DNA from 3 places in the Cytobacillus sp. EB106-05-05-XG126 genome. Region 1 is predicted to be linked to each of the others. Evidence: riboswitches for the same ligand, from Rfam matches in the RefSeq annotation. Region 1 holds a riboswitch; each other region holds the start of a gene.
What was found. A riboswitch is a leader RNA that binds a small molecule or an ion and turns the genes downstream of it on or off. The one in region 1 is predicted to bind cyclic di-GMP.
Positions count from the first base shown of each region.

Region 2: it holds a riboswitch for cyclic di-GMP, as region 1 does, so the genes downstream of both, AC3WTL_RS14060 (hypothetical protein) here and AC3WTL_RS13385 (methyl-accepting chemotaxis protein) in region 1, are expected to answer to the same signal.
Region 3: it holds a riboswitch for cyclic di-GMP, as region 1 does, so the genes downstream of both, AC3WTL_RS00320 (anti-repressor SinI family protein) here and AC3WTL_RS13385 (methyl-accepting chemotaxis protein) in region 1, are expected to answer to the same signal.

Region 1 is NZ_JBYTDU010000003.1:46,469-57,259, forward strand. Features, by position in the region: gene AC3WTL_RS13365 (DEAD/DEAH box helicase) at 1-647, opposite strand, end outside; gene AC3WTL_RS13370 (SWIM zinc finger family protein) at 640-2,256, opposite strand; gene AC3WTL_RS13375 (MFS transporter) at 2,518-3,729, shown strand; gene AC3WTL_RS13380 (alpha/beta hydrolase) at 4,333-5,859, opposite strand; cyclic di-GMP riboswitch class II at 6,026-6,109, shown strand; gene AC3WTL_RS13385 (methyl-accepting chemotaxis protein) at 6,171-7,100, shown strand; gene AC3WTL_RS13390 (leucine-rich repeat domain-containing protein) at 7,227-8,306, shown strand; gene AC3WTL_RS13395 (hypothetical protein) at 8,429-8,551, shown strand; gene AC3WTL_RS13400 (hypothetical protein) at 8,580-8,942, shown strand; gene AC3WTL_RS13405 (hypothetical protein) at 8,984-9,388, shown strand; gene AC3WTL_RS13410 (YwqG family protein) at 9,422-10,228, shown strand; gene AC3WTL_RS13415 (SMI1/KNR4 family protein) at 10,363-10,791, shown strand, end outside.
Region 2 is NZ_JBYTDU010000003.1:203,018-213,808, forward strand. Features, by position in the region: gene AC3WTL_RS14040 (hypothetical protein) at 1-156, opposite strand, end outside; gene srtD (class D sortase, LPxTATN-specific) at 290-856, opposite strand; gene AC3WTL_RS14050 (leucine-rich repeat domain-containing protein) at 972-4,592, shown strand; gene AC3WTL_RS14055 (VanZ family protein) at 4,780-5,214, shown strand; cyclic di-GMP riboswitch class I at 5,540-5,625, shown strand; gene AC3WTL_RS14060 (hypothetical protein) at 5,917-6,588, shown strand; gene AC3WTL_RS14065 (penicillin-binding transpeptidase domain-containing protein) at 6,749-8,761, shown strand; gene tagU (polyisoprenyl-teichoic acid--peptidoglycan teichoic acid transferase TagU) at 8,971-9,900, opposite strand; gene AC3WTL_RS14075 (N-acetylmuramoyl-L-alanine amidase family protein) at 10,164-10,791, shown strand, end outside.
Region 3 is NZ_JBYTDU010000001.1:54,880-65,670, forward strand. Features, by position in the region: gene AC3WTL_RS00290 (alanine/glycine:cation symporter family protein) at 15-1,400, shown strand; gene AC3WTL_RS00295 (carbohydrate kinase) at 1,534-2,631, shown strand; gene AC3WTL_RS00300 (pseudouridine-5'-phosphate glycosidase) at 2,646-3,557, shown strand; gene srtD (class D sortase, LPxTATN-specific) at 3,775-4,386, opposite strand; gene AC3WTL_RS00310 (helix-turn-helix domain-containing protein) at 4,387-4,728, opposite strand; gene AC3WTL_RS00315 (hypothetical protein) at 4,999-5,250, shown strand; cyclic di-GMP riboswitch class I at 5,423-5,511, shown strand; gene AC3WTL_RS00320 (anti-repressor SinI family protein) at 5,541-5,687, shown strand; gene AC3WTL_RS00325 (hypothetical protein) at 5,978-6,856, shown strand; gene sipW (signal peptidase I SipW) at 6,882-7,451, shown strand; gene AC3WTL_RS00335 (TasA family protein) at 7,542-8,393, shown strand; gene AC3WTL_RS00340 (LPXTG cell wall anchor domain-containing protein) at 8,521-9,249, shown strand; gene AC3WTL_RS00345 (DUF5658 family protein) at 9,319-9,606, shown strand; gene AC3WTL_RS00350 (helix-turn-helix domain-containing protein) at 9,645-9,971, opposite strand; gene mnmH (tRNA 2-selenouridine(34) synthase MnmH) at 10,150-10,791, opposite strand, start outside.

The DNA of each region.
Region 1 (10,791 bases):
ATTGAAAAAGGAGCTTCATTTGCTTTCACACCGATCCATTCCTGCCAGCTTTCTTCATCAAAATAAGCTGCAAGGTCACGCGGTGAGAGATGCTCACTCCGCAAAGCTTCAAGCTTCTCACCGAACTGTGATTTTGCGTCCTGGTTTTGATTCATATAGCCATCAAGGGAAAGGTGGAATAAATCCCCGATAAACTCCCTGACTGGAGAGCCCTCTACTGCCTGCTCCCAAAAGCTTGTGCCGAATTCGGTGATCACACTTTCAGGCAGTGCCCAGCGGAATTGATCCTGTTCCCAGGCGGCAAAGTCCGGCATCCATTCCTGGTCCACGATCGAGTCATAAAGAGCAGGAGAGGAGGCCAGCAGAATTTCTGCCGTTTCATCCCAGCTCCAATCAATCAAACGGTTGAATTGCTCTGCCGCAAACAGGGTAACCAGCTGCCATCCGCTTACAGAGATCCCTTTAATACCGTCTGCCTCTGCAGCATCAAGCATGGTTCCGAAAAAGCTTTCCCTGTGATGGTTAAAAAGAAGCGGCTTCCATTCCTTCGGAGAAAGCAGGCGCCCCTCTTCATCAACAGCAAAAATCAGGTAGCGGTCATTGTTTATTGGTTTCACTTTCACATGAAGAAATCTCGTTTTAAGCATCGATTAGCTTACCCCTTTTGCATTCTTCCTGAAAGGCGCGGAGACGTTTCGTTTTTTCAAGCAGCAATTCAAGAAAAAGCTGCCAGTCTTCCTGGCGTTTCAGCTTGTTGTACAGCGTGCGAAGCTTTTTCATTTTCCGGACGGCCTCGCGGTAATGATCTCTGTTTTTCATATTAATATGGCCTGTGATGGACTGATGATAAAGCGGCAGGAGGATGGAGGGCTCCTTTTTGCTGATTTCCCTGATCCGGTCCTTGCCAAGAGAATCAAGATCAAAGCCAATAAATGCCTGCAAGTCCGCCCATTTCATGAATTCACCTTTTTCAAAAAGAAAATACTCATAGTCACTGTAGCTGTACGGCAGCGTCTCCATCAAGGCTTTTTCGTATAAATCCATTTTGCTGCTCTCCAGGCAATAAGGAGAAATCGCCTTGACGGACATCCGGGTAAAATCCATGCAGGCGTAATAGTCATCAATTTCTTTCAGATAATCACGTAATTTATGGATAAATGCTTCTGCATACGGGCCCATCCGATTCCAGTCCTTATTGGCTGAAAAGTAATCGAGCCAGTAAAGCATGTAAGGTGTCATTAAGACATTTGGCACATTTAAAACACTAAGTGCCTGTTCATCATTGCGTTCAAGAATCTGAAGGTGCACATAGCCAGCCAATATCGGCAGGTTAGGCTCCTCTTCCATGGAGGATTTCAGGTTCTCGATCTCCGCTTCACGCCATTCTTTCTTTTTGAAAAAATGCGTCCATAGCAGCCGGTATAAATGTGTTCGTTCATATTCCATCCCAAAAGAACCGGTGATCAGTCCGGCAGAATCATCCTTCAGCTTTTCGATAAATTGATCGAACGCGAACGGGAGGGAGTGCACCGACAGTTTATTCATGATCTCAACGGAATCCTCCATCAGGGACTGATAGAGATGGCGGTAATAGCGGTCAATCAATTCCTCGCCATGGCCGTACTTCCTGCTCAGCGCCATTAGCTTTTTGAATGAAAAAACATAGCCGATCAGAAGGTAAAGAAGCTTCCATTCCTGCTCCACCGGTGCTCCCGCTTTCATGCGGCGCAGATACACATGGAAAAGCTCAGGCAGGACATAAGGACGGGGCTCTCCCTGTTTTTCCATCAGCTCGGTAAAGCTTTCGTCGAATGAAGCAGCCCAGAGATCATAATCCGCCTTCATCTGGCCGGAGGATTTTAAAAGATCCTTCGCTTTTTGAAGTCCCCAATTCTTGGCGGTCTGCTTTTCCTTAATCGGCTTCCGCCACTCTTCAATCCACGTGGACACACTCCTGGCCTTGGAAAGAAGCTGCAGAAAGACCGCGGTCTGATGGCGGCAAAAACCTTCGGCCGGACAGGAACACTCACTTAAATGAATGTACTCAAGATCCAGTTCTACCTTTGCGGGAGTCACATCCTGTACGGTCGCCAACACCTTATCACCTTCAAAGCGAAGCTGATACACAAGCCCCTGCCGAAAAAGCATCAGCCCCTTCTGCACCAGGCGCGCATCCTCCTCATCCTCAGCCCGCAGCAGCCCCTTCAGCTCATTCGCTGCAAACTCCAAAGGCTCCAAAAACCGCTCCGGAATCATATTCATACCTCCTAATTGGTAACAGGCACCACCGAATTTTGTCGAATCTATTTAGAACAAGGCTCCCGTAAAACGGGTTAGTCGACCCTGTAAAGTACATTCCTTTATTATAACATTTAGGACAGCTGGAATGAAGGTGCGCACTGTTTCAAAAAAAGGTTGAGGGAAGTTTTTAACGGGAATCGAGAGGGGGAAATTTTCGATTCCTTTTAAAGGAAATGGTATGATAAATTTAACGCTTTAATGGAACAGGGTGAAAAAATGACTGCCGTACAAGCTCGACAACAGGAATCAAATAAATATTCGCTGCAGGATGCAGGCTTCAAAAAAATGATGATTGCAATGACGAGTGCATCCATTTTAGTATTTGCCAATTTATACTTTGTGCAGCCGATTATGCCGCTGCTGGCAGATTCATTTGACGTCACATCTGCAGCAGCCGGTTTATCACTGTCTGCTGCTGTAGTTTCTATGATTTTCGGATTATTATTTTTCGGATTTCTGTCTGATCGAATCGGACGGGTTTCCATTATGAATTTCACTCTTGTCTGCACCATGATTCCGCTGGCGCTATTGCCGATTGCGCCTAATTTTGAAACCTTTCTGGTGCTTCGCTTCCTGCAGGGCTTTTGTATAGCGGGCCTGCCCGCAGCAGCCATCGCCTATTTAGGGGAGGAACTCGCCCCAGGCAGCATCAGTCTCGGCATCACCATGTATATTGCAGCGAATGCCATTGGCGGAATGGCCGGCCGCATCTTCGTCGGGTACATTGCAGATATGGCCAGCTGGCAGACTTCTGTCTACTGCCTGTTTGGATTTTCCATTTTGCTATTCATCATTTATTTTATAACTCTGCCAAAATCTCATTATTTTAGCCCCAGTAAAAGATCTGTACAAAAAGACTTGTCAGGAATGGCCTCACATCTGAAAAATACGAAGCTTTTCCCTGCATTCGCGATGGGGATCCTCCTCCAATTCTCGTTTACAGGAGTATGGACGTACCTGGCCTTTTATCTGGAACAGGACCCCTTTAATCTCTCTGTAAAAAATATTTCTTTTACCTACCTGGCGTACAGCTTTGGTATAGTAGGCTCCATTCTGGGCGGAAGGTTATCCTCTTATTTCAGGCAAACCACACTGGTTTCGGTTGGAACTGTCATTTTAATAGGAGGGACCTTGCTTACAAATGTGCAATCCTTATCGGTAATTGTGATAGGCCTATGCCTGACCTGTCTGGGGTTCTTTGTGGCGCATTCACTAATGGCGGCTATTGTAAATGAGCGCGCTGCCCATCACAAAGCCGGTGCTTCGAGCCTCTATCTCGTAAGCTATTATCTTGGAGTCGCAACCGGTGGGACGCTTGCCGGTCTGGTATGGCAGACCGGAGGCTGGACGGGGATTACCGTGGTTTCCTTTGGACTGATTCCGGTAGTGGTGTGGCTGTTGACAGGAAGCAGGAAGGTTCTTCGCTGAAATGATAGGGTGTTTTGGGAGGGATGAGCGGGGTTAACTGGGGTAACTTCGGACCGAATCAGCAGAAATGATGTAGTTTGAGTCTGAACTTGGAGCAACTTCAGACAGAGAAAGCAGAAATTATCCACTTTGAGTCTGAAGCTGGGGGAACTTCAGACACAGAATGCAGGAAAGCGCCATTTAGAGTCCGAACCTGGGGTAACTTCGGACACAGAATGCAGGAAAGCGCCCGTTAGAGTCCGAACCTGGGGTAACTTCGGACACAGAATGCAGGAAAGCGCCCGTTAGAGTCCGAACCCGGGGGTAACCTTCGCCCAGAGCGATCTAATTTGTCCTCCAGCACAAACCCAAAGCAGGAAAGAACTGCTTATTAACCAAAAAACTCTTAAAAGCCCCAATCAAAAACGACTGGGGCAGCATATTTAGAAGATATTTTATCTAAAACTGCAACTAGATGCATTCATAAATATCGTTATGTGCGGATAGCCTCAATTTCTGTGCGGATAAGATTTTTTCTGTGCTTTTAACCCAAATTTCTGTGCGGATAGAAATTTTTCTGTGCGGAAGGCATTTGTCCAATTTCCGAACCACATCTCCGCCACTCTAACGAGGATCCCGTTCCAGCCCAGTTTTCAAATCAATGACCTTAACCGGGTTCTCCGGTGCATCAACCGTTTTGCTCGCAGGGGCCGCATTTCCGTTTTCCACCCAGTCAACTAGCAGGTCAAATGATTGATGAGCATAAGGCAGCAGAGGCTGAAGCTCTTGATCCGGATCGGTGCCGGGGTTCCAGACCAGGCTGTCGACATGGTTGCCGTTCTCAATCGTATACATCCGGTGAAGATCCTGCTTTCCGGCTTTCTTGACCAGCTTTTGATATCCCTTTGCATGGATCTCCGGGAAAATAAGTGAATCAAGGGAACCTGTAAAAGAAATAAGCGGCACATCAATATCGCCCGTATTGGCCACCGCCTTAATATTTTCTTTCACTTCCTTCGGCCGGGTCACATACTTATAATCTTCAAAAATAGGATCATAGGAACGATCTCTCACGCCATTAACGAAGTTCAGGTAATTGCTCCAATCCGTCCGGCCTGGTGCTTCCGGATCGAAATGGTCCCGATAGATATTCAGCGAGATAAACCAGTATACCTGATCATGGTAGGCCCACAGTTTTTCCGACCCTTTTGGCAAACCTGCTTTATATAGCTCTTTAACCGCTTTTTGCTGGTCTTTGCCGTTGCCGTACAAAGCTTCCTCAGCATTATTCACAACAGTGGTCAGGGAACTGATCAAGTTTTCTTTTTTCTCCGTCCAGAGAACACCTTCCCAATCGACTCCTCCATCAAAAAGCCGCGGTTCTCCGGTTTTCTCCGGGTCATCATTTTCAAGAGCATAACGCACGACGTATCCGCCATTGGAAATTCCCATCGCATATGTAGGAACCTTATGCTGTGCGGATACTAAATCGCTCGCCGGGTCAGAAGAATCGGCCGGATCGATCAGCCCATCCGAATGTGAGCTGGCTAAGTACTGCTGAGCGGCTTTCGTAACCTGGCGGAACCGCTGATGCCATTCTGCTACACTATCATCTTCATTAACCAAAGCATTTTTTACTTTTGCAAATGGATCATCCGAATCAGCCTCCCCCTGGGTGCCTTTATCGATCGCAGCAAAAGCATATCCTTTTTCCAATACATAATCGCTGAAAAGCAGATCGGTCGACGTTTCATTTCGTGTCGCCGGGATTCCCGAAACAACCAGCCGGCCATTCCAATGATCCGGAACCCTGATGACAAACTGGGCATCCTCAAAAACACCATTTACCTGAGTCCCTGTTACAGAAGCGGGCTTGTACATTTGATGCCATCCGGTTCCTTCCGCTGCATTTCCCCATAGATAAGGAGTCAGGCCGATATTGCCGTAAAGAGTTGCCTGCTGATATTGCAGGGGATTCTTTGTTGTGAGCCAGTTGGTGCCGGCGCCGTCAAAGTATTGTTCTGTTACTGTGTGCGCACCAGGTATGATCGCCTGGTTTTCCACAGCAGTTTGCTCCGCAAAACTACTTTCCGGAAAAAGCGAAAAGCTTAAAACAGAAGCCAAAGATAACGCAATCAGCTTATTTTTCAGATAAATCCATCCCTTCTTCATTATCTCTTACAGTTCTATTCTACTTTTACTAATTATGGGAATCATGGGTCTTAATGTTTAATTATAAGAATTTTCAGCATATAGGATAGCAGAGCATTTAAAATTGTGATACCAAACCGATACTAGTACTATAGACATATAAATAGAACAAGTTGGAAGCAATGAGAATTCAAGGTAATTTGGGCGCTTGAATGAATTCGAGCTAGTAGCGCAACCGGCCAGCACTTACAGGGGAACAGTTCTTTTGTAAGGATATGTTCTGACAAACTTTTTTTGAAAAGAGGAAGAGCATGCTTACAACGTATCAGCCTAATCATGTTAAAAGCACACAGGTCCTAGAAAAAGAAGCTGTTTTGGCTGCAATTGAAAATTCTCTGGCGATGATTGAATTTGATGGGAATGGGAAAGTGCTCTGGGCAAATGAAAATTTTGCCCGCACTGTGAAATATCGGGCAGAAGAGATGCCAAATATGCAGCATAAGCAATTTTGCACCCCAGAATTTGCCGCCAGCAGGGAATACCAGGAGCTTTGGAGAAATCTGCGCAAAGGCAAAAGCTTTCAGGAAAAAATCCAGCGTGTGACCAAACAGGGAAACCTTATTTGGCTCGAGGCTACATACACACCGGTCTTCGGGAATGACGGCAAGGTCGCTGGTGTCGTGAAGATTGCAACAGATATAACAGAACGGGAAACGAATACAGCACAGGTGGCATACCAGCTTCAGGAAATGTCAGAAGCCCTTAGTGAAAAAGCAAAAGCTGGAATTGAGAGAAGTGAAGAGGCCGCTCAGGCAATAGGCAAGCTCGTTCATGAGTCCAAAGGAAACCTGGAAATCCTCCATTCTCTAAAATCACAGGCACAATCCATCGGAAGCATCGTAAAAACGATCCGGGAAATAGCGGCGCAAACCAACCTGCTCGCCTTAAATGCAGCCATAGAAGCCGCGCGTGCAGGCGAGCATGGCAGAGGCTTCAACGTCGTTGCCGGAGAAGTGCGAAAGCTCGCAAACCGGGTGCAGGACTCTATTCAGGAAGTCAACGCCCATATTGAAGGAATATCAACTGAAATCAACAAAATTAGTGACGCTACCCTGCAATCGCAGTCAGGCATCTCTGAAAATCAGGTTCTTAATGAACAGGCGGTATCCGCATTTAAAGATATCGGGGAAGCAGCAAAAAAGCTGGATGAGCAGGCGAAAGGTTTTAAGGGTATTTTATAGGAAAACGTATAAAACGTTATGATGGGGCGGCTTTTATAGCAGCTCTTTTTTTGTTGATAGGAAAAATGGATGGCGGCGGAGAAATTCTATAGTATGCAGTAAGTTAAATGAAAAAGAGGTATCCATATGCCATTTTATTATGAAGGGAATGTATATATCCGCAGGAGTGAAACTGGAGAGAAGGTAATCTTTGAAAATCCGGCCGCTATTAATGAGAGTGTGGAATATATCAATAAACATAGCATTAAACATGTGGGTGTGTCAGATTTTGATTCTCCAGATGTTTATTTTTTGAATGAATGCCCGGGCATTGAACATTTGGATGTTTTTAATTCTTTTATAAAAGACCTGAGCGGCATTTATAGCTTAAGGGACCTAAGGATTCTATCGATAAATGAAACAACCACTAAAAATGTTTTTAAAATAGGAGAACTTAAGAATCTGCAAGAAGTATACGGGCAACTGCCGAGTAAAACGGCCGGACTGAATGAATTAAGTAAGCTAAACAGAGCCCAGCTGTGGAGCTATAAGCCGAAAGCCAGGAATCTCACTGAATTTAGTGGGTTAAAAAGCTTAAAAGAGCTTATTTTAACACAATCAAATATTGTCACACTTGAAGGAATCCAAGAGATAGTGAGCCTGCAAATGCTTCAGTTGAATTATCTTAGGAGTTTAAAAGATGTTAGTGCGCTTCGCAAAGTGAAGGCTCCGCTGATTGATGTGGAGTTTGAGAGCTGCAAGGGGGTTGAAGATTTTTCGTCTATTGGTGAATTGATGCATTTGGAACAATTAAAGCTGATTAATTGTGGGGATATACCCTCAATTCGCTTTACTGAAAATCTGCCTAAGCTAAAGGCTGTTATCTTTCCCGATACGCATGTACAAGATGGCGATCTCTCTGTGTGTGAAAACATTGAGGAAGTGTATTACACCAAGCAGAAAATTAAGAATAGGGATCCGGAAAAGGATATGAAGCTTGGGGATCTGGCTCTGCCTACAAAAGAGTGGGAAACGAGAATGGCAGATGGTGATGATCTGTTCACAAAAGAAAATATAAGAGCTGCCAATAAGGTTCTTGATTCGTTTATGAAAAATCTGACCCAAGATAGCGGTTTGACGGAAAAAGAGATCAAGAAATATGTAAAACAAGTGACTCTAAAGCTGAACAAGCTAAATGAAAAGTATGATTACTTTATCGCAGTCTAACGGGCAGTAAGACCCCCACTTCAAGACTCAGAGGAATCAAAGGAGGATAAGCGGGGGTCAAACTGCCCGTAAAGGCCCGATTGGTTCAACTAACAATCAGTGGGGGATAAGGAACCCCCTGATTGAAGTTTCACTTTATTGAAACACTTGAAAGAGAAGAGCTCTGTGAATACATTATGGAAGCTGCAGGCATAGCGGGTTTGGAGTTTGACGGGGACATCACAGAGGAGTGGAGGGAATGGTAATAGCTGTTTTTGAAAGGAGGTTTTAATCATGGATATTCCAGAAGAAGCTGACCTAATATCGGTGTTTGAATCATTGCCGGGGAGAAAAGATGAGACGGAGAATTTTTATTATGACACTTCATCTTTTATTTTTGAAAACGAAAATGAAGTAATGGAGGTCAGGCTATCTCCTTTTTATGATGAATTTATAATGGATGTAAAAGAAAAAAACTCTAATGAAGTTCTTTCCTATATGAAGCTGCTATCTGTAAGGAAAATAGAAATTGCCGCGGACGAAAAGGAATATGCGATCATTCGATTGTTTCATGGTGAATCAGATTTATATGAAAACATTATAGAAATAACATTAAGGCCCAAGTTTAAGCTGATTTTTAAAGAGCAGTATCGGTGAGCTGACCCGCGTTTCTAAGAATAATGAGAGTAGCTGATGGTATGAGAATTCAGGATAAAGACTTTACCCCACAGTTAAAAACGAAGATTGAAGATATTGAACAGAAGCTCAAAGAACAGGCTGAAAGACTCCAAAAAGAGCATAGAACTGCTTTTTCAAAGAAAGGCCTTAAATTGGAAGCTGCCTTTGACCAAGAGGGCAATGATGTCTTTCAGCCTGGATACAGTTCCTCCATTTCAGTAGGATTTACTGACAAGAACGGTGACCTCATAGACTTAAAGATTATTAAAATTTGGGAATGCGAACGCATCTTTTTAGGCATGCCAGTCTTACGGGAATTCCCTGGTTCCAAAGTGGCCGGAGAGCTCCTGGATGAATCGCCGGAAGAAATAAGCATAGAATTAAAGGAATATATGGATGAAATTTTAACAGAAGAGACTAAATAGGTGGATTGAATAGAATCAGGAGGATAGAATCTTATGACCAGTTTAGTATTAAAGCTGCCGAAGGAATTTGAAAAATATCGGGCCGAATTAGAAAAAACAGCTAAACCGTTTGTCAGCATCCAAGCAGAAAGAGGGGAGACCACCCTTTTTGAAAGTAAGTTTGGAGGACATCCCTACCTTCCAAAGTTGAGCGATCACCCAAAGGATAAGCAGGGGAATTATATGAATCTATTTGCACAGATTAATTTCGAAGAAGTTCCCCACATTGAGCCGATGCCTGAAAGCGGGATTCTTCAATTCTATCTCTCGCCGGCTGATGATGTGTACGGGCTTGATTTTGATAACCCGACTGCGCAAAGAAACTTCCGGGTTATTTATCATCCAAGTATTGTAAAAGATGAGGAAGACCTGGTGGCAGACTTTTCGTATGTACCTGATTTAAGTAATGAATATGATCCGATCGTCCAGGAAGCAAAGATGAGTTTCCAGCTTAAGATCGCTCCTGTACCTGCTGATGACTTCCGTTTTGAGGACATGGTCAATATCGACTTATTCGAATCCATCGATCATCCCGACTATGAAGATTTACATGAGCTCTACTTTGAGGAGTTAGGTGCAGAGGGCCATAAAATAGGCGGTTATCCTTACTTCACCCAGCAGGATCCGAGAGAAAAAAATGATCCAACAGGAGAATATACCATACTGCTATTCCAGGCGGATACGGACGATGATATTGACCTGATGTTCGGGGACAGCGGGGTTGCAAACTTCTTTATAAAAGAAGAAGATTTAAAAAACAGGAATTTCACTAATGTCCTTTATAATTGGGATTGCTGTTAGGTGAACCTAGTAAATTCCCGTATCATGTTTATCAGTCTGAAAGTTTTTATGAATGTGAGCCTTTGCGCATAATACATTAAAACAATGAAAATTTAATTCCTATTGATACAGTCTTTCGGAAAAGGGGATTAAACATGTCAAAAATAGTCAAAGCTGATGTTCTAAAAAAAGAATTAGATCAAATCTATGAGACAGATAAGAAAAAGCTTCGAACCAATACTGTCCTATATGGCCATTTAGGAGAAGGCTGCTGGCATACCCACATACAGCCAGGCCTAGTACTTAAGGCGATCGTGGATTATGAAACAAAAACAAAGGTTCACTTTCCATCAGTTTATAAAGAATTTTTAAGAAACTGCAATGGCTGTTACTTATTTGACATCCTTAGAGTGTCAGGAATAGGCCCGGAGACTTACAGAGGGCTAAGTTATGAAGAACAGGTTCACCAGGCATTTGATTTAGAAGTTATGCAGGACTTATACCGAAGAAAAGGAACCCCGGAAAATCATTTTATTTTTGCTGATTCGCTTGTGAAAAATACGTACTATGTGATTGATATGCTT
Region 2 (10,791 bases), 160 kb from region 1:
ATCCTGTTCGTAGGAGTAAAATTTTTCCGCAATCTCTGTGGCTTGCTTTTCGGATGATGAGAAAAGTAATTTGGAAGCAAACAGAATTATAGCCGCCACAATCAATCCGATGATGATCTTAAGGATTGTATTCTGCTGGTGTCTTTTGAATCCCATGAATAACGCTCCTTTTCCACATAGAGGTTGTATACTTATTATCCTATTCACATGCGTGGCGATAAATGAGAAAAGGTGCAGAGAATACAAAAAGAACACCCATTTTATCAGGTGTTATCCTTGTGATTGCTTATTAATCTATCGGTTTCGCATAAAAAATAAATCTTTCTGGAGCGTCACCAAGGTAGCTGAAGGGATAGCAGGTTGTTACAGTCAGGATCTCATCGGGAGCTGTGCTTCTTATAATTGTGCGGTCATCTGCATCGACTATTTTCGTATCATAAATTTCATAGGAAAACTCTCCATAAGGGAGTTTTACAGTGAAGATATCTCCTAACTCCAATTGATCAAATTGCCGGAAGACTGTATCACGATGTCCGGACAGCACAATCTGATCCTTTTGGGTGGGAAATGCCGTTCCGGGGTAATGCCCCACACCGGCTGCAAGCTGCTCCTCATCCGTTCCTTCGATAATGGGGATTTCCTTTTGCAGCTTTGGAACGGTGAGCAGGCCAATTGTCTCGTTCGGCTGAAAATCCAAACTGATCGGTTCTGCCTTTGAAGCTTCTAAAATCTCCATTGCTTCTTCTTTTTTTTCCTCTGTCTGAACATGTGAATCACGTATCTGCCATAATGAATAGCCTGTTAGAACAGATCCTGCGAGCAGTAAAAATAGGACCGCATATTTCAACTCTATCACCCTTAAAAAATATATTTTTTACGACAATTATCGCGATATACAACTGCCTATATATAGTATATATTTCATATATAAATAGAGATAGTAAAATTTTACAATAAAGGGAGCAGTGAGAATGCCTAAAAGAAAGTGGTTACATTTAGCAGTTGTCTTAACCATGATTTTCTCCTTTTTCAGTCCGGCTGCCAACGCAGAAGAAAGCAAGAATCCTTCGACTGCCATTGACCTGATGGATCCAATCTATCAAGAAGGGCAGGTCATTCTAAAGTGGAAAACCCTGTCTGAGACAGATGCCGAGGAAACATTCTTTATCATCAAAAACTCCCAGGAAACATCCATTAGTGCAAAATTACAATCAACTTCAAACCTGGATGGAAAGGTAATAAAAGAATATGAGTATATAGATGCTGATATTCAATCAGATCAGACATATACATATGCAGTAAAAAAGGCAGAAGATCAGGATGTGAGTGACTCGAAGGAGGTCAAAGTCACTGAGGTGAAGAAAAGTGATGAAGACCTGACTGAAAAGGATGCCGATGATTCTCAGCCAGCTTCTGAGCAGCCTTCCAATACTGGCGCAAGTGAAGAAAAAACAGGAAATTCAGATGAAGCTAACGGTGAGCAGGAAAAAGCTGAAGTGCCAGCTGAAGAGGAAGAGGTTTCTTTTGAAGATGCTAATTTAGAGAAACTGATTCGATTTGCAATTGGGAAAGCAGAGGGTGCTATCTTAAAGGATGATCTTACTGGCGTTGCCTCCCTTGAGATTAATAATAGCTTTGGTGATATTACCAGCCTGAAAGGGCTCGAACATGCAGTGAATTTAAAGACGCTAAAAATTGAAAACGTTTCTGTTTCAGACATTTCTGTTCTGGAGGAACTAAGCAAACTGACTTCCGTGAAATTAATGTCTTTGCCTGTTTCCAATATTGATGTACTTTTATTATTGCCGCAATTGGAAAAGGTGGAAGCGGGTTATCTGGACCTGGATTTAGGAACTTCATCCGTTCTTGAGTCACTGGTTTCGAAGGGAGTCACAGTTGAAACTCTTGAGGAAGCCTCCTCGTTTTTACTGACAGCTTACCGGATCACTGAATCATCCGCGCAAATTTCATGGGGTATGTATAATCTCGATACGGTTGAAGAGTACAAATTATATGTGAATGGAAAACTGGAAAAAACGTTAGACGGCGGGGTATATGAATATCATTTATCAGGACTTAATGCCTCAGCTTCTTATGAAATTAAAGTCGAAGCCCTAAAAGGCGGCAAGGTGCTTGCTAGTCAGGTGCATTCTTTTACAACACTCTCTGCCCCCCAGGGTGAAAAGACAGCCATCGCTGATGAGAACCTGCTTCTTGCCATTCAGGAGGAGTTAGGGCTGAAACGCGAACTATATAAAAGTGACCTTGAACGTTTAACATCTCTTGCTGCACCCAATATGAACATTGAGTCACTAGAGGGACTTGAAGATGCCGTTAACCTGGATCACTTGGTGATTTACGGCAACCAGATTCAGGACTTAACTCCACTATCCGGCTTGAAAAAACTGATTATCCTGGATATTGGAGACAATCCGATTACGGAAGCAAGCGCTTTATCCAACTTGTTAAATGTAGCCAATCTTGATTTATCCTACACCGATATTAATGACTTTACTTTCTTAAAAGATCTGGCAAAATTGCAGGTTGTTTATCTATATGGAAATCTGCAAATAGAAGAACATGCTCCATCCCTTGCGGTAATAGAGGCTTTAGAAGCCAAAGGTGTTGAAGTCTATCATGATTTGCAGGAAAATGTGAATCTCGAAATTTACCCAACGTTTGTGAACGAGTCAAGAATTGGACTTGAATGGGGATATTGGACAGAGGACGAGGAGGACTATTCTTATCCGGATCAATATGTGTTCATATTTGATGGGAAAGAAGAAGAGCTATCAGGGGATACCACTTCAAAAATCATTGAAAATCTTAAACCTGATACCACATACACTTTTAAGGTTAAAGCTTATGAAAATGGAAAGCTGATTGGAAGAGCAGCATTGGATGTAACGAGCAAGAAGCCGCCTTCGGGCAAAGTCATTACATTCAAAGATAAGAACTTGGAAAAGGCCATTAAGGAAACGCTTGGAATAGTCAGGGATGTACAAGAGAGTGATATGCTTGATCTTACCCATCTCTATATTGGAGCAGCTTCTATAAAAGATTTGTCAGGTATTGAAAAGGCTGTGAATCTTGAATCTCTCTCTTTATGGGGGAACGAGATCAGCGATCTTACTCCGATTAGCAGTCTCGTTAAGCTGAGCGATCTTGATTTGGCTGATAATCCAATTTCAAGCTTGAAGCCGCTGACTTCTTTGAAAAACTTGACCACTCTTTTTTTATCAAACACGAATATGAAGGATTATTCACCATTGAATCAGCTTGTAAATTTAAATTACCTTTTCTTGTCTTCAAATGGAATAACAGCAATACCTGACTTTTCAAATCTGACTAAACTGGAATTTCTGATTTTGGATAATAATCAACTGACGGATTTAAAGGGAATCGAAAGTCTCCGTAATCTTCAAATTCTAGAAGTCAGCTATAATCCGTTATCAGATCTGTCTGCTCTCGGCAGCCTCAATCTTATGGCTCTAAATGTCGCTTATACGGACATCACGGACCTTAAGTGGGCTAATTCATTAGGCGCACTGCAGTTCTTGAGTATCGATGGCAACAATATTGAAGACTTAAGCCCTCTGTCTCATTTGAAGGATTTGGTTATGCTTAGTGCGAATGAGCTTCCAATTACGGATATTACGGTCCTGCTGGAGCTGCCGCATCTGGAATATGTAAGTCTCTATAACAATGACCTGCTCGACCTATCTGAAGGATCACAAGCCATGCGTGTGATTGAAGAGCTTGAAGCAAAAGGTGTGTATGTTGAATACGGAAATTACAGTGAAGAAGGACATTTATATTTCGATTGGATAGATACAACCAGCACTTCGATTGAAACATCTTGGGTATATGAAGGGGAAGAAGACATCAGTAGCTACCGTATCTATTTAAACGGAGAGTTGGCTGATGAAGTGGATTCCTCTAAAACAAGCTATACCTTTGAAGGACTGGAGCCAGGAACACCATATGAGATTACCTTGGAAGCCTATGCTGGAGAGGAACCCGTTGATTATGCCTGGGAATATGTATGGACAGCAAGTGATGACTTCTACTTTACCGATATGAAAACAGATAAAGACTCGATTGAAGCTTTCTGGACATACGAAGGAGACGAAGAGATTTCCGGCTATGATGTCTACTTAGATGGTGAGTATATGGATTCCCTGGATTCTGAAAGCAGCAGCTATCTTTTTGAAGAATTATTACCCGATACGAGCTATCGCATCATGGTTGAAGCTCTGAATGATGAAGGAATGGTTATTGCTCAGGCATCCGAAAATGTAGTTACAGATCGTGAAGAACAGCCTGGAGAAGACCCTGGAGAAGACCCTGAAGAGGATGGAGATTCTGATAATACCCCTGTTCCAGGAAAAACGCCAGCTTCAGGCGGCAAGTCAGATCCAAACCTAGCTGATAAAGTGAAAACTGCTGCAGGTAAAGAAAAGAAAGCAGCAAGTGGAAGTAAGCTGCCTAATACTGCAACGAACCATTATAATTTATTAGCCATGGGTCTACTGACATTGCTGGCAGCTTCAATATTATTTATTTACACTCAGAGAAGAATAAAAGTATAAGAATTTACCGCAAAGCCCTGTGAAGAGGATCGTCTTCGCAGGGCTTTTGTTATTCAAACATGGCAGCTGAAAAATAGCAAAAGACGGGCTTTGCCCGTCTTTTGTACTTACCTATACTATTAAAGTTCCAATTCTGTATACAACCCCTCGCGAAGGCAAGAATGTATGGAAGGAGGAGGTGGGGAGATTGATCAGATATGTTTTTTTATTATTTTGGTGTACGGTTATTTTCATAAGTACTTGCTCAGCGAGTTTAGAGAACTTTTTAGAGCATGGGATTCTTCATTTTAACTGGAACGGTAATCCATCTTTTGCCGATCTGTTCCATGCGATGCCTGAAAGCCCATCTTTGGCATTCCTGCTTCGAAAGCTGGGGCATGCTTTTGTCTTCTTTATTCTAACGGTTGTGCTATTTTCGCTGAAGGGAAATTTGCTTTATTCTGGCGTATCAGCTTTTTCTTTTGCAGTCACAACTGAAATTCTTCAGCTTTTTTTTGCAAGAGATGGAAGAGTATTTGATGTGGCTTTTGATTCTTTCGGGATTGTTCTTGCCCTGATTCTAGCGGCAGTTATCCACTTGTCTATGAAAAGGGCAGAGACGCTTCATTACTTAGATGAATAGCTTTTTGCGCCGGTAATTTAAAACTTTTATATAAGTGCTGCCTTCCTTGCTTTTAAAAAACTTTATTCCCACCAGCTTTAAAGGGGTATAAATTTCTTTCATATGTACTAATGGCATGTTAATCAGCTCCCGTAATTTTTGATATTAACCCTATTATACCTTAATAACGAACGAAATTGTTCATTATGTTATCGGGAAAAACCGACAAAATTTTTGATTTAAGGTTTAAAGTTCTTTGAGGTGGGTATTAGAGTTTTGTTGCCTAAATTTTCGAACTTTTTGCGAGTGACAAATAATGTCTAAAACAAACAAAAAGGCAGCCGATAATACTAAAGGGCAAAATTACTGAAAGGTAATGACGCAAAGCTAAAGGGGCCTCTATCTCGATGGTAAGGCCAGCCAGCTGCCATCAAATGTAAAGGAGCTAATTTTTTGATGTCAAAGTCTATGTGGATTACACCCGAGGAAATTAAAAGAAAAAAAAGGATAAAGAAAAAGGTGCTTTATGTGTCCTTACTGTTCTTTACCGTTCTTCTTAGTGCAATGGTCACCATCTTAGCCAGCAAAGTATAATACATAGCAAACAGCCATCCTTTTTGGGGCGGCTGTTTTTCATTGTTTTCAAATGATCTCTCTCATTAATGGAATTGGCCCTTCATATATTTTATATAGCGCCATGAACTGATGAATGGGGGAGAAGTTTTGGAGAATGATAGCAGCAGAAAGATTTTGGGAAGTATTTGGTTTTGGATTGCTGTGGCAGGTGTTGTTATGCTTTGTGGAGTATTCTACTTTATTGGCTCTTATACAGCGAAAGTTGATTTACATGGCAAAAAGGCTAGTCTTGATGAATTGGTGAAAGAGATTGAAGAGCGGGAAGTCTTATTAGGAGAGTTAAAAAACAAGTCGGAAAGCCATACAAAAGAAGTGGCAGATATTCAAGAAGAGCTTCAGGAGATGGAGAAGGAAAAGAATGACGCCCTTCAAATTATAGAAAATAAAAGCCGCGCAGAAGAAGAAATGAAAGAGCTGCAAAAGCAAGTGGAAAAGAGCAGTAAAGAGTTGAGGGACTTAACTGAAGAAATCAAAACGAAAAAAGCAGAGCTGGCTGCTGCTGAAGGTAAAATCGTTGAAAAGAAACAAGAGCCCAAAGTTCTGTCTGCCGGTTTCTTCACTGTTGGCAAGGATTTGCCAGTGGGACGTTATAAAGTGGTTGCTCAAAGCGGCTTCGGGAATTTTTTCGTTAATAGCGGTTCTAAAGTTAATATCATTCTTGGTGATTCCGAGATTGGGGTAATCGAATACGTATTTTACGCTGATGAAGGTGATGAAATCGAACTTACGTTAGCTGCCAAATTTATACCAGTGGAATGATAGATAGGAGAGGGTGTGCCCAGATTTGTTATCTGGGTTTTTTTATTGCTTCATTTTCATTGTAATTAAAAATCAATCAAACGTTTGATTGAAAAACTGGTACCATTTCAGTGGTAACAAAAGCGGAGAAAATGGTAATATGTTGGAAGGAGGGATTTGCATGAAAAGGGTGTTTTTTCTATTTATTTCTTTATTCATTTTGGCCTTCTTGGGTGGATGCAATAAGGAAATTAAGCCGCAGGACCGCTTTAAACAGTATGTGGAGCATTGGAACAAACAGGAGTTTGAGAAGATGTATGAGTTCCTGTCTGTTGACGCCAAAAAATCCATCAGTAAAAAAGAGTATGTTAATCGTTACGAAAAAGTGTACAAGGATTTGGAAATCAGCAATTTAAAGGTTACATATAAACCAGATATGGAGAAGGAGTATAAGAAAGAAGAAAAGGCAGCTCTTCCATTCTCGGCAAGCATGGATAGTGCTGCTGGAAAGATTGAATTCACTCATGATGCCAATCTAGTGAAAGAGGAGAAAGAGGATGAGGAAAATTGGTTTGTAGCCTGGGATACGACATATATTTTCCCGGAGCTGGGACCAGAAGATAAAATTACTTACTCTGCTGTGCCTTCGCAAAGAGGCGATATTGTGGACCGGACGGGAGATCCGCTTGCCCTAAATGGAACTCTTTACGAGATCGGGGTCGTTCCTGAGCAGATGGAAGGCCAAAAGGAGCAAACCATTAAAGGGCTATCAGAGGCACTGGATATTTCAGAGGAGCAGATTAATAAAACTCTAAATGCCAGCTGGGTGCAGCCAGGTTACTTTGTGCCTTTAAAGAAGGTATCTCCTGATGATAAAGATACGCTTGATAAGGTATTTGCCCTGAAAGGTGTATTGAAGCAGGATGTAAAAGGCAGAATTTATCCATTTGGAGAGGCATCCGCCCATTTGATCGGCTATGTAGGGCCAATCAGCGCTGATGAACTGAAAAAGCAGGAGGGAAAAGGCTATTCCAGCACTGACCTTATCGGTAAGAGAGGGCTCGAACAGGTTCTTGAAGAACGTTTGAAAGGTACGAACGGAGTAAAAATCGGCATCAAGAAAAAGGACGGCTCAGAAGTTGTGCTGGCTGAAAAGCCTGTAAAAAACGGGGAAAATATCCAGCTGACTATCGATATTACGCTTCAAAGGGATTTATACAACGAAATGGAAGGAAGTCCTGGGACAGCAGCCGCTATTGACCCTGTCACAGGTGAAACCCTTGCATTAGTCAGCAGCCCAAGCTTTGACCCAAACCAGGCATCGCTCGGATTCTCGGGGGAGGAATGGAAGGCGCTTGAGGAAAATAAGGATATGCCTCTTATGAATCGTTTCAAACAAACATACGCACCAGGTTCTGTCATGAAGCCAATCACTGGAGCAGTTGGATTGTCTGAAGGAACGCTGACACTTGACGAAACCATTAATGTAAAAGGTTTGAAGTGGCAAAAAAGCAAATCATGGGGCAGTTATCAAGTCACCAGGGTAAAGGATCCAAATGCTCCAGTCAATTTTGAAAAAGCGATGATGTACTCCGACAATATATATTTTGCGAAGGAAGCATTGGACTTAGGGAAAGATAAGTTTTCAGCCGGCCTAAAGAAATTTGGATTTGAAGAAGAAATGCCGTACGAATTCCCTATGGAGCCATCCCAAATCGGAAGTCTGGACAGTGAAATTAAACTCGCCGATTCAGGTTATGGCCAGGCTGAGGTAGAAATGAATATCCTCCACCTCGCCGCATCGTATACACCATTCATTAACAAAGGTTCACTAATTAAACCTGTGTTGATGGAGGAGGAAGAAAAGAACCAGGTGTGGAAGGAAAACATCATAAGTGAAGAAAACGCCAAAACGGTTGAATCTGCCATGATCAAAGTGGTACAGGATCCATCCGGAACTGCACGTTCTGCAAACATGAAAGACTATCCGCTTGCAGGGAAAACGGGAACAGCCGAATTAAAACGCAGTGCGGAAGAAAAAGGGCAGGAAAATGGCCTCTTTGTTGCATACAACCCTGAATCTCCAAAACTCCTAATGGCTATGATGATTGAAGGAGTGGAAGATAAGGGCGGTTCTAAAGTGGTTGTGGAGAAAGTGAAGAAAGTGTTTGAGAAGCATAAAGATCGGTTTTAATCACAGAAGGTGAAGCATAGGCCGCTTCGCCTTTTTCTATTTTTAGGTGTGTGAATATTAATAAGAAAATCCCCTTCCAAAATGGAAGGGGATATGTCCATGCAATCTCCAAATGTGCATATGGCAATACGATGATCATTATAGATATTGCTGAATTTGGTGTCAAAGAATAAGCTTTGTCCCTGTTTCTATCGTAATAAAGAATTGATTTATTTCAATTCAAGATGTGCCTTTAATTCATTTTGTACTCTTTGCTGCTCATCGCTTGAAACAATCAGGTACCAGATATTACTTATTGTCTGCCCATTGCCGGATATGGTCATCTGTTCAATATTTCCCGCAGCATCCCGATAGTTCTTTTGAATATCCTTCATTTCGGCAAATGTCATATTGGTGCGCACGTTCTTGCCAAGTGCTCCAAAAATATCATCAAAGTTTGTCAGGGAGTTCACGCTTATTCCCTTTTTAATAACACCTTGGATAATTTGGCGCTGGCGATCCTGGCGCCCAAAGTCTCCATTGGGGTCTTGCTTTCTCATTTGGACATATGCCAGAGCAGCGTCACCATTGAGATTGTTGGCTCCTTCAGCAAACTTATGGCCGCCTTGATTAAATGCTAGTGAGCTATTAACTGTAATGCCGCCTACAGCATCCACTATATCCTTAAACCCTTCCATATTCACTTTAATATAGTAATCCAGCGGAATATCCAGGAAGTTTTCAACAGTGGCCATGGACATCTCTTCATTACCAAATGCATAAGCATGGTTAATCTTATCCTCAAATCCTTTACCTACAATCTCTGTTCGGGTATCACGAGGAATGCTCAGCATCTTAATGGATTTATTATTTGGATTAACGGTAAGCACAATCATTGTATCCGAGCGGCCTTTATCGCCTGAGCGCTCATCCACACCGAGCATCAATACAGAGAACGGCTCTCTTTTATCCAGTGTAATTTTTTCAGGACGTTTATCTGATTTTTCCCGGTCAATTGGCTGGTGCATTGTTTCCACAGCATCTGTAAGAGATTTATATACCATAAAAGCATAACTGCCGCCGGCAATTAATAAAACCAAAAATAGTATTCCGATCACCTTCAGCCATTTCGGCTTTTTCTTTCTTTTTTCTGCTCTCATCTATTAAATCCTCCACGTTTTTACAAGTTTTGTAATCCTATCTTTATAGAATATCAAAATTCATCTGAAATGGATATAAAAATCTTAGAATCATTGCCCTATTATTTGGCAGAAAAGGAATGGATGATGTAGGCCCAATGTAATAAAAAAATGATTAAATCACCGAATTTTAGTAAAAAAGACCCTGAATTTTTCCTTTTTCATGTATTATAGTTTAATAGATGGGTTTTTGGAAAATATTCGACAAAAAAGGTGGGTAATGAGTGAAGTCATCATTGGTAAAAGTCTTCTTTGTTTTGGTCTTGTTGTTTCATTTTGTTCCTCAGTATAATCAGTCAGTGAAAGCAGCATATTCATTTGAGGGAAAGGTAACGGCCACCATTCTGAATGTCCGTGCTAAGGCCACAGTTTCTTCCTCTGTTATAGGAAAGCTGAAAAAAGGCCAGGTCGTTACGGTAAGTGCACAGCAAAAAGGATGGTCCAAAATTACAACTGGCAAAACAACAGGGTGGGTTTCTTCAACTTATCTAACGCCTGTTACTTGGACAGGTTATGTAACAGCCACTAGCTTAAATGTCAGAAAGGTCCCTAATGGTTCCATCATAACAAAAGTACCTGTAAATACAGCAATAACGGTAGAGGGGAAGGATGGAAGCTGGCTTAAAGTGTATATCCCAAGCAAAAAGAGCAGGGGATGGGTCTCAGCTTCCTATGTATCAAAGAAGAAGCAAGCTGCTCCTCCTAAAAGCTTAGGTACCTTCTATGTTACTGCTGATATATTAAATGTGCGTGCCAGCGCAGCCACATCTTCTAAAGTTGTGGGTAAGGTCTTAAAAGGAGAGGCAGTTGAAGTACATAGCCAGAAAGGTAATTGGTCTTCTATAACTGCGG
Region 3 (10,791 bases), on a different contig from region 1:
AGGGGGAAATTTTTTTGGATAAGTTATTAGAAGTCGTAGGAGATATTTCAGGATGGCTGTGGGGATATCCCATCATCCTATTATTAGCTGGAACAGGTCTGTATTTAACCTTTTTGCTGGGTTTCTTCCAGTTCCGTTATCCGGTATATATTTTTAAACAGACATTCGGAAGTGTTTTTAAAAAGCCGAAGGGAAAAGGAACCGTTACACCGCTGCAGGCACTCACTTCAGCACTGGCTTCCACCATTGGAGCTGCGAATATTGTAGGTGTGCCCGCAGCCATCATGTTTGGCGGTCCTGGTGCCGTGTTTTGGATGTGGATCATTGCGTTAATAGGAATGTCCATTAAGTTCTCAGAAAGTGTCCTGGCCATCAAGTACAGAGAGAAAAATGAAGATGGAGAATATGTGGGCGGCCCAATGTATTACATGACAAAAGGGCTTAACATGAAGTGGCTTGGTGTGATATTTGCCTTTGCGCTCATGATCGAATTAATCCCAAGCATCATGGTTCAGGGTAATGCCGTAGCATCTGCGGTTGGCGAGACTTTTAAGATTGATGGCCTTTATACAGGCATCGCTGTAGCCTTACTGGTTTCATTGGTTGTTTTTGGCGGAATTCAGAGAATCGGCAAAGTAACTGAGATCTTCGTTCCGTTTATGGCTCTTATTTATGTAGGAGCAGCTTTAGTGGTTTTATTTATGAATTTGGGCAAGCTTCCTGAAGTGTTGGAATTAATCTTCACTTATGCGTTTCAGCCAATGTCTGCAATAGGCGGATTTGCCGGTGCGGCAATTGGCGAAATCATTCGCTGGGGATTTGCAAGAGGATTATATTCCAATGAGGCAGGACTCGGAACCGCTCCGATTGCCCATGCTGCTGCCACAACCGATCACCCGGTGCGCCAGGGCTTCTGGGCGATTGTCGGTATTGTTGTTGATACGCTGATTGTGTGTACCGCCACTGCATTTGTTGTGCTTTCATCAGGTGTGTGGACAAGGGAAGGGGCAATGAAGGATCCTTCAGCCCTGACGGCAGCGGCATTTACGGAGTACTTTGGATCATTTGGAGGTATTCTCGTAGCTATATCACTCGTATTTTTTGTCATTTCAACGATCATTGTCGTCGTCTTTTATGGATCCAAAATGGCAGAATTCCTTTTTGGCTCTTTTGCCGGAAAAGCCATCAAAGTCGTTTACATTGCTGCCATTGTTCTTGGTTCAGTAGGAGCGGCGAAAACGATCTGGCAATTCCTTGATCTGGCTCTTGCCATGATCTTAATACCGAACATCGTGGCTGTCCTCCTTCTAAGCAAAGAGGTCAAACAGCTGAAAAACGAGTTTTTCACTTCAGAAAAGTATTATTTAAAGGATATTAAAAAAGACGATAAGGCTGCGTAAAGCTTGGTCTTCCGCCTAAGGCGGGAGGCTTTTTTATTATCTCTGCAAATTTTTCGAAAAATAACACTTGTTTTACAAATAGACATAAGTTTATAATATAGACAAAAGTTTAATAAGGCAGGGCTGGTCAATTATGAATGATAAAGAACTATTGATTTTGCAGCTGATTAAAGAGGATCCTTTTATTGCCCAAAACGAGCTGGCTGAAAAAACGGGGCTCTCAAGGTCCGCTGTTGCCGGCTATATCTCTTCACTGACCAAGCAGGGGAAAATTCTCGGCAGAGCCTATGTTCTGCCGCAAAAGAAAGAAGTGCTTTGTGTGGGAGGAGCCAATGTTGACAGGAAAATCCAAACAACCGGGCAGCTCCAATTCGGAACATCGAACCCTGCAGAAAGCTCCCAATCCTGCGGCGGAGTGGCCCGCAACATTGCTGAAAACCTTGGCAGGCTGGGCTGTGATGTGGGTTTGATGACCGTAGTGGGAGATGATCCGGAAGGCGAATGGCTTCTGGAATATACGAAAGCTTTTGCTGATATCACTCCTTCACAGTCGCTGGCAGGGTCTACCACTGGTACTTATACAGCAGTGCTTGACCTTGAAGGAGAAATGGCTGTAGCACTCGCTGATATGTCCATTTATGAAAGCGTTAACAGAGAGTTTGTCGAGAAAAAGTGGGGTTACCTGGCATCATCCGAAATGGTGATTCTCGATACAAACTTCCCGCCCAAGGTTCTGGAACAGATTATTAAAAGGTGTTATGAAGAGAACATTCCGCTTTGCATTACACCTGTTTCAGCACCAAAAATAAAAAATCTGCCGGAAGACCTGAAAGGTGTTACCTGGCTGATTGCCAACAAAAATGAAGCAGAAGCACTAACAGGGAAAGAGATCAGCAATGAAGGAGACTTCTTTAAGGCGGCACAGGAGATTATGAAAAAAGGTGTTGAAAAAGTCGTCATCAGCCGGGGAGATAAAGGACTGATCTATTTTACAAACAGGGGTGAAGCAGGTGTGCAGCTTCCTCCGAAGGTGAAAATTGCTGATGTGACAGGGGCAGGGGACTCGCTTGTATCGGGTATTATTTTTGCCCATTTAAAAGGCCTTAGCACTGAGGATGCCTGCAAAATCGGCATGTCCTGCTCGATGCTTACTCTCCAGTCCCTTGAAACCGTTAACCCTAATTTAAACAACACACGCTTGCAGGAAACATTCAAACAATATTTCGACTAAGGAGAAGTGACATCATGTTAGAAAAATGGCTTGAGTACTCAGAAGAAGTGTTAGAAGCAAAGAAAGCAAATAAACCGGTTGTTGCCCTTGAATCCACCATCATTTCACATGGAATGCCATACCCTCAAAACGTTCAGACAGCAAAAGAGGTAGAGGAAATCATCCGCAAAAACGGTGCTGTACCTGCAACCATTGCCATTTTAAACGGTAAAATTAAAATTGGTCTTTCAGATGAGGAGCTGGAGTTCCTGGCCCAAAGCAGGGACGTTGAAAAAGCAAGCCGCCGCGACCTTCCATACTTAGTTGCTAAGAAGAAAAATGGTGCCACAACTGTAGCGGCCACCATGATCTGTGCAGAGCTTGCCGGCATTGAAGTGTTTGTCACAGGCGGAATAGGCGGAGTTCACCGCGAAGCTGAAACCACAATGGACATCTCAGCTGACCTTCAGGAGCTTGCAATGACCAATGTTGCCGTAATCTGTGCAGGTGCGAAATCAATCCTGGATATTGGTTTGACGCTTGAATACTTAGAAACCAACGGCGTTCCGGTCGTTGGCTTTGAAACAGATGTATTGCCCGCCTTCTACACACGCACAAGTCCGTTCAGTGTAAACTACCGGGTGGACAATGCAGAAGAAGCAGCCGAAATGATCCGCACAAAATGGGAGCTGGGCTTAAAAGGCGGCGTTGTCATCGCTAACCCGATCCCTGAAAAAGATGCGCTGGAAGAGGCATTAATTACTGGGGTTATTGAAACAGCTTTAAAAGAAGCGAATGAAAACAATATCGCAGGGAAAAAAGTGACTCCATTCCTTCTGGGGAAAGTGAAGGAATTGACAGAAGGCAGAAGCTTGATAGCGAATATTGCATTGGTGAAGCATAATGCCGAAGTGGGATCGAAGATTGCTGTTAGTTTGAATAAGTAAAGGGAAAAGCCAGGCTTGGGAAGTCTGGCTTTTTATATTGATAGCATGATAGCTGTGATGATGATGGCTAAATATAATAGTAATCTTAAGAAATTGATCATCTGGCTCTGTCCCTTCTGGAAACCCATATATTAGATGATATGTACAGGTTCAAATATGGGGGAAGGGTGTTTGTCTATATGCAGTAAAAAGGGCACTTTCCTGGGGAAAGAGCCTCTTAATTTTGTATTCTTTTAGCATTCAGGATATATCGGGAGGGGGCATTGCCCACATATGAGAAGGGATAGCAGGTGGAAACAGTGAGAAATTCGTTAGGAGCGGTGGATCGGATCACAGTGGTATCATCTGCATCAACAATCTTCGAATCGGTAATTTCATATGTAAACTCACCATATGGCATGCTGACTAGGAAAATATCACCGATTTCAAGTTCGCCGAGGCTGCGAAACACCGTATCCCGATGCCCTGATAATAAAATCTGGTTGGGCTGCCCTGGAAATACAGTTGTGGAGTAATGGCCAACCCCTTTTTCCAGCTCATCCTCATCGGTTCCTTCTATTATGGGAAGTTCAGCTTTCAAACGGGGAATTTTTAAAATGCCAATGACTTCACCCTGCTCAAAGGAAACATCTAAAGGCTGTTCTGTTTGAAGAACATTTTTGCTTTCTTTTTTTACTCCATTTTGAATTCTATCTTTTGCCAGGGTTAAAGAATCTTTGGTTTTCTTCTCCTGAGCATACATTTCCTGCAGAGAGAACAGGACCAAACTGCCTCCGATTAAGATAAGGAAGGAGGCAGCTACAATCAGCAAACGGCCTCTAACCTTCAATTAAACTTTACCCCCGTTCATCTTCTTAAATTTAATAAACTCCAAATAATAGGAGAAATCCTCTTTTGTGATACCCTGCCTGATTGCTTCTTTGACAAGGGAAACCCACTCTTCATCCAGCTTATGCAAGTCGGTAATGTCCTCTTTGTTCTCTTCTAGCAGATCCTCAAGATTAGCATCCAGTGTCCTGGCGATCCGCGATAAAACCTGCAGTGAAGGATTCTCCTGTATGCCTCTCTCAATATAGCTCAAATACGATTTGGATACCTCCGCTTTTTCAGAAAGCTCATTAATTGAGTATCCCTTTTTAATCCTTAAACTTTTAATCCGGTCACCTATCATAGGCATAATACTCCCTTAACATAAAATATAAAGATATTTTCATTATAACGAACAAATTGTTCAATAAAAAATACAAAATAATGAGAATTCTTGAGCTATTTTTAGAAAAAGAACGAAAAACGTTCTTTAAAACGAAAAAACGGCTGAATTTGGAATTGTTCAAAAACAGTTAGTTAGTCCTAGACTATTCCTAAGGAGTAATGTAAATGCATGGCATTAAGAAGCTTAATCGGGAATAAATATGTTATTTAGTAAGGTAGGTGGGGGTTAATGTATAAAAAGGTTTGTAATCACTGTAAAAAGTCTTCTTTTAGCAGCAGTGAAATTGGAAAGTGGATTTGTCCTATTTGTGGTTCGGACTTAACAGGTAATCCGTTTTTTGATGCTATGACAAGGGAAAGAGTTTTTGTTTCTTACGCTTTTAAGACATTAGTTCCACATAGTGGAGTAAAACAGATAAGCAGAAATTATAGAAAAAGGATTGGTCTTTCTTTCTATTCCAAAATGAATATTAATCCTTAGACTAATTTTTTGCCCGATTTAAATTATTTTAATGATACTTATTAAAATCAGTAACAAATTGTCGAGATATAAACTAATTTAATATTAAAATAATTCATAACATTGACAAAAAATGACATAATTATCAATATGGACATAGTAGAATACACCTATAGGAAAATAATAGTAAAGACACAGAAAAGGGCAAACTCATTGAAAAATGAGGACGCAAAGTCACAGGTCTAAGGTATTGAAGGATACTAGGATGGCTGGATTGCCTGGAATACGAATCGTATTTTGGGGGGAAAAGAGTGATTAACACAAAGGTACAAACTGAGCAATTAGATCAGGATTGGATCCAGCTTATTAATGAGGCAAAGAATTTGGGCATTGAGAAAGAAGAACTCAAAAGGTTCTTTCTAGAGAACTCGGCAAAAGAGCGATTGGTGAGAAATTAATAAAATGTTAATTGTCTAAGTATTTCTTAAAAGGAGAAAGTGTTCCTTTAAGGAATGCTTTTTATTTTTGTGTTGTTTTATATAAAGAACAAAATGTTCTAAATAAATTACAAAATAGTAAGAAAACTAGAGATAAATAAAGAAAATATGAGAAAAACGTTCTTTAAAACGAAAAAACAGCAATATTTGGGGTTTTCCAATTTTAAAACCATGGAATATACTCAAATTACAAGTTCTTTAAAACGAACAAATATTAACGAAATAAAGATATAACCAATAGGAGGGACTCCATGAGTGATTACTTGAGTCGCAAAAACAAATCACGAAAACTGCGGTTTAAGAAAAATAAAAAGCTAAAGCTTGTGGCTAACTTGTGGGTTTGTTACTTCTTGCTAATAGGTTTTAGCTACTTAGTATCTGATACATATTCGGCGTTTAATGACACAGAAAGTATATCGGAAACAATTGGTGCCGCAAAAGACTTTTGTGAAGGCGATGATGAATACACCAAAAAAAATTGCAAGGACAATGCTGGTATAGGAAACGGAAAAGATCCAGCAGATGGTGAAGATACCGGTGAAAAATGCGATCCTGATAACCCTGCACATGGGAAAGATTGTCCGGAAGGAAATGATCAAAATGAAGGTCAGGGCCCAGGCAATAAAAATGGTGGAGGCCAGGGCAATGAAAATAGCGGAGGCAAGGGCAATGAAAATAGCGGAGGCAAGGGCAATGGAAATGGCGGAGGCCAGGGCAGCGAAAATAGTGGAGGCCAGGGCAGTGAAAATGGCGGAGGCCAGGGCAATGAAAATGGCGGAGGCCAGAGCAGCGAAAATGGCGGAGGCCAGGGCAATGGAAATGGCGGAGGCCAGAGCAGCGAAAATGGCGGAGGCCAGGGCAATGGAAATGGCGGAGGCCAGGGCAGTGAAAATGGTGAAGGCCAAGACAGCGAAAATAGCGGAGGCGAAGGTAACGACAAAGTAGAAGACCAAGGCAGCAGTAATAACGAAGATCAAGATAAAGTTAACAACAGTGAAAATAGCAGCGATTCTAGTGGGAGTCAAGAATCAGGAACAGAAGCTAATACCAGCAAAAAAACAGAAAATGAGAGTGTAAACTCATCTGGAGAAGAAGAATCTTCTGCGATTGGTGAAAAGAAAAACAACTAAAATTAAAAAACTTGAGGTGAATGTAATGAAACTAGTTATGAAGGTTTTGAGTAACACCTTAACTATCCTGTTATTTTTGCTGCTGTTAACGATGGTATTCATAGTCATATCTTCCAAAGCGTCTGGAGGGGAACCACAGATCTTTGGGAATCAACTGAAAACTGTTTTATCAGGTTCAATGGAACCAACCTTTAAAACAGGTTCTATTATAGCAGTAAAACCAGTTGATGATCCATCTACTATAAAAAAAGATGATGTCATCACATATGTTCAAGAAGATGGAACTTTTGTAACTCACAGAGTAATAGAATTAATAAAAAATGGCGAGAACATCATGTTCCAGACAAAAGGTGACAATAACGAAGACATGGATAGTCAGCCAGTCTTATCTCAAAATGTATCTGCCGTATACACCGGTATTACTATCCCTTACTTAGGATATTTAATAGATTTTGCAAAATCAAGCAAAGGTACAGCAATGCTGCTGATTATTCCCGGAATTCTATTGTTGGGATACTCAGGTCTAACAATCTATCAAGCAATTAGAGAAATTGATAAAAACAGCAAGCCACAAACAGATCAGAAAACTGCTTAATTTGGTTGATTCTCTTATGGAAACGTAAGAGTCAATATAAAAAATTACATACCTCGTATAACGAGGGAGAAACCAGGGAGGAATAAAGAAATGTCAATTAAAAAGAAATTAGGTTTAGGTGTAGCATCAGCAGTACTTGGAGTGTCATTGGTAGGTGGAGGAACTTGGGCAGCGTTTAACGATACTGCTACTATTAATAACCATTTTGCGTCGGGTACTTTGGACTTGGAGGTTGGAAAGAGTGGCCAGAAGCCGATCAGCTTTGATTTAACAAATATGAAACCTGGGGACAATGTTCAAAGAATCTTCAAGCTTAATAACAATGGTTCGTTAGCTATTAAAGAAGTATTACTAAATGTAACTGCAGAAAATTTCATTGATGATCTAACTACTGAAAATGGCGGTTCAAACAGCAAAGAAGAATATTTATCTCAATTTGAAGTTAATTTTATGTCAGCTGATACGGAATCCGCTGCCTGGGAACCTACAGGTGATATCGTTAAATCAGGTTCAAAGTTAACTTTAGCAGATCTTGTAGCAGGTCCTTCTGCATATGAAAGTAAAATCAATAGCGCATATCTAGCAACAGATGGTACTAAGAGAATCAATTTAGCACCTTTAACGGTTGCTGCTAGTGGATTAGATTATAAAGGTCTTCCTGTCAATCCTACTGATACAGATGATGTATTTATTCAAATTACATTTAAAAACGACAAAACTAAAACAGATGGTAAAAATTATAACCAAAATAAATTCCAAGGAGATAAAATTGACTTCTTCTTTAATCTTGAAGCAACTCAATGGGATGGTGTACATGTAGATTCACATAATGGAAATGGAGCAATAAATAATGATGTTCAAGGGTCTGCAGATGGTACAACCATGCCTAATCCTGTAACTGAAGGCAATGCAACAAAAGCGGAAGAAGTGTCTGATAATTAATTTATTAATTAACTAATTATAATTATAAAATGTGAAAAGGTGGGGTTTCCCGCCTTTTCTCTCTATATTTCAAGGCTTTTTGCTTCAAGAATTTTTTTGTATTATAAATTTATCTGAAGGTGCGGCCATGAAAAAAGGAATCTACATTTTTACTATCATTTTTTCGATTATTTCTATATATGTATTCCCAAATGGTGTCAATGCAAATGTGAACCCGGAGTTTAATATTGATACCAATCAACATGATCAATCCCTATTTAATCTTTCTAATATAAAACCAGGAGATTGGTCAACTCGTATACTTACCGTCCAAAACCGAGGGGAAAAGTTCTTCACTTATAATACGAAAGTTAAATTCTTAAATGGATCAGAAAAGTTATACAACGAATTTCAATTAAGAATCTGGGATTCTAAAGGGCTACTATTCGATGACAAATTACACAAGTTTAATGGTCTAAATCCAAGGTTTCTGCAGGCTGGAAATCAAGAAGATATTAAATTCGAAGTGAAATTTCCTTATGAGCTTGGGAATGAGTTTCAAAATCTGGGTTTTAACTTTGAGTTAAGGTTTATGATCGAAGAAAGAGATCTAGACCCAGATCCAGATAATCCTTCCGATCCATCTGATCCTGGAAAACCAGATCCAAGTGATCCTGCAAATGATGGTGAAGAACCTATTCTGCCGCAACGTCCTATACCTGCAGAGGAATTAGATAATCTTCCTTTAGAGGGTCAAATTCTGCCTTCAACGGCTACGAGTACGTATAACAATTTGTTGTTAGGGATATTGCTAGTCATAAGCGGTGGAGGATTGTTTATTCATCAAAAAAGGAAGAGAAAAGTAAAACAAGATTAGTTAAGGCCTTGGTGGGGATTGGAGACCAACAAGGTCTGCTTTTATTTAAGAATAGAGGCGGGGAAAGAGATGAAGTGGATATTTGCATACCTTGCATTTTTGAACTTTCTTGATGGCTTTATTACTTACTTTGGAATACAGTATGGTCTCATTCAAGAAGGAAACCCATTAATGGAGTTTGTTTATAATGCAAATCCTGTCTTTTTTCTTCTTCTAAAGGAAGCACTATCTTGTTTTCTTGTTGCTTTAATTTTCGTACAGAGTTTTTCTTTTAGGAGGCCTATCCCGGAGCTTTCTATCGTTGCGTCTGTTTTATATACAGCGGTAATGGGATTGCATCTAAGTTGGATAATTTAAACCAAATAAAAAACCTGTCCCAATCTGACAGGTTGCACTTAGTCCTTCTTCTGTTCAACTCTCCACTTATTAAAATCCAAAAACTCCCGAAACTGCTCCTTTGAAACTCCAGACTCCATCGCTTCCTTAACAATTTTCATCCATTCGGAATCCAAATCTTCCTTGTTAATCTGCTCATGGATCAAATGGTCCACAGGTACATTCAGAACACCCGCGATTTTCTCGAGAAACTGAATCGATGGGTTTGTTTGAAGGTTGCGCTCAAGTGAGCTTAAATATGATTTTGCCACACCGGCTTGGTCTGCAAGCTCGGATAAGGACATTTTCTTTTCCTGACGAAGTTTTTTTACACGATCACCGATCATCGTATACCACACACCTTATTTTGTATGTAATAGGATTATATCAAATTTAGTTCCATATTAAGAACGTTTTGTTCAATATTATTATCATCATACCACAGTGTCAACTGACTAAAATAGATAGTTATCACAGTTTTATAAAAATATTACTTTTGTCGCTCTCAAAAAGTAATGCTCCGCGTCATAAGACGGGAGCATTTTGCTTTTCAATTATTTGAATAACCTGCTGTGCAGCTGCTTCCACATCATCTGCATTTACATGGTGGAATTCGCCCTCATAGTCATGCTGTTTAAAAGCATAGCGCGGATCGTAATAGTGTTCTAATAAAAGCTTGATAAATAGTTCGTAGTCCTCCGTTTCAACTGATTCATCAAGCTGCTCGCGGATTTCAGTATCCTTCAGCCGTTTTTTAATAAACACAAGGCTTTCATCCACTTTCGGCTTGAACCATTCTTCTTTTTGATAAGGTGCAACATAGTCACGGAGGATGCGCTGGACACGGAACTCCATGCTTGCAAACATATCAATATGAATACCGGTTTTTTTGGTATCCAGAAGCTCGTCCGGCTGAACAACCTTGCCTATTCGCTTGCTTTCAGCTTCCATAATAATATAAGGGGAGCCTTTAACCTCTGAAAGGGCTTGATACAATAGTGCATCAAATGTTTTCTGTGTACTGCCGTTTCCCATACCAAAGGAGCCAAAGATCGATCCGCGGTGTCCTGCCATTTCTTCAAGGTCAATAACAGGATAGCCTTTTTCGCTTAATACCTTCAGCACATCTGTTTTCCCGACGCCGGTCATTCCGTGCAGAACAACTGC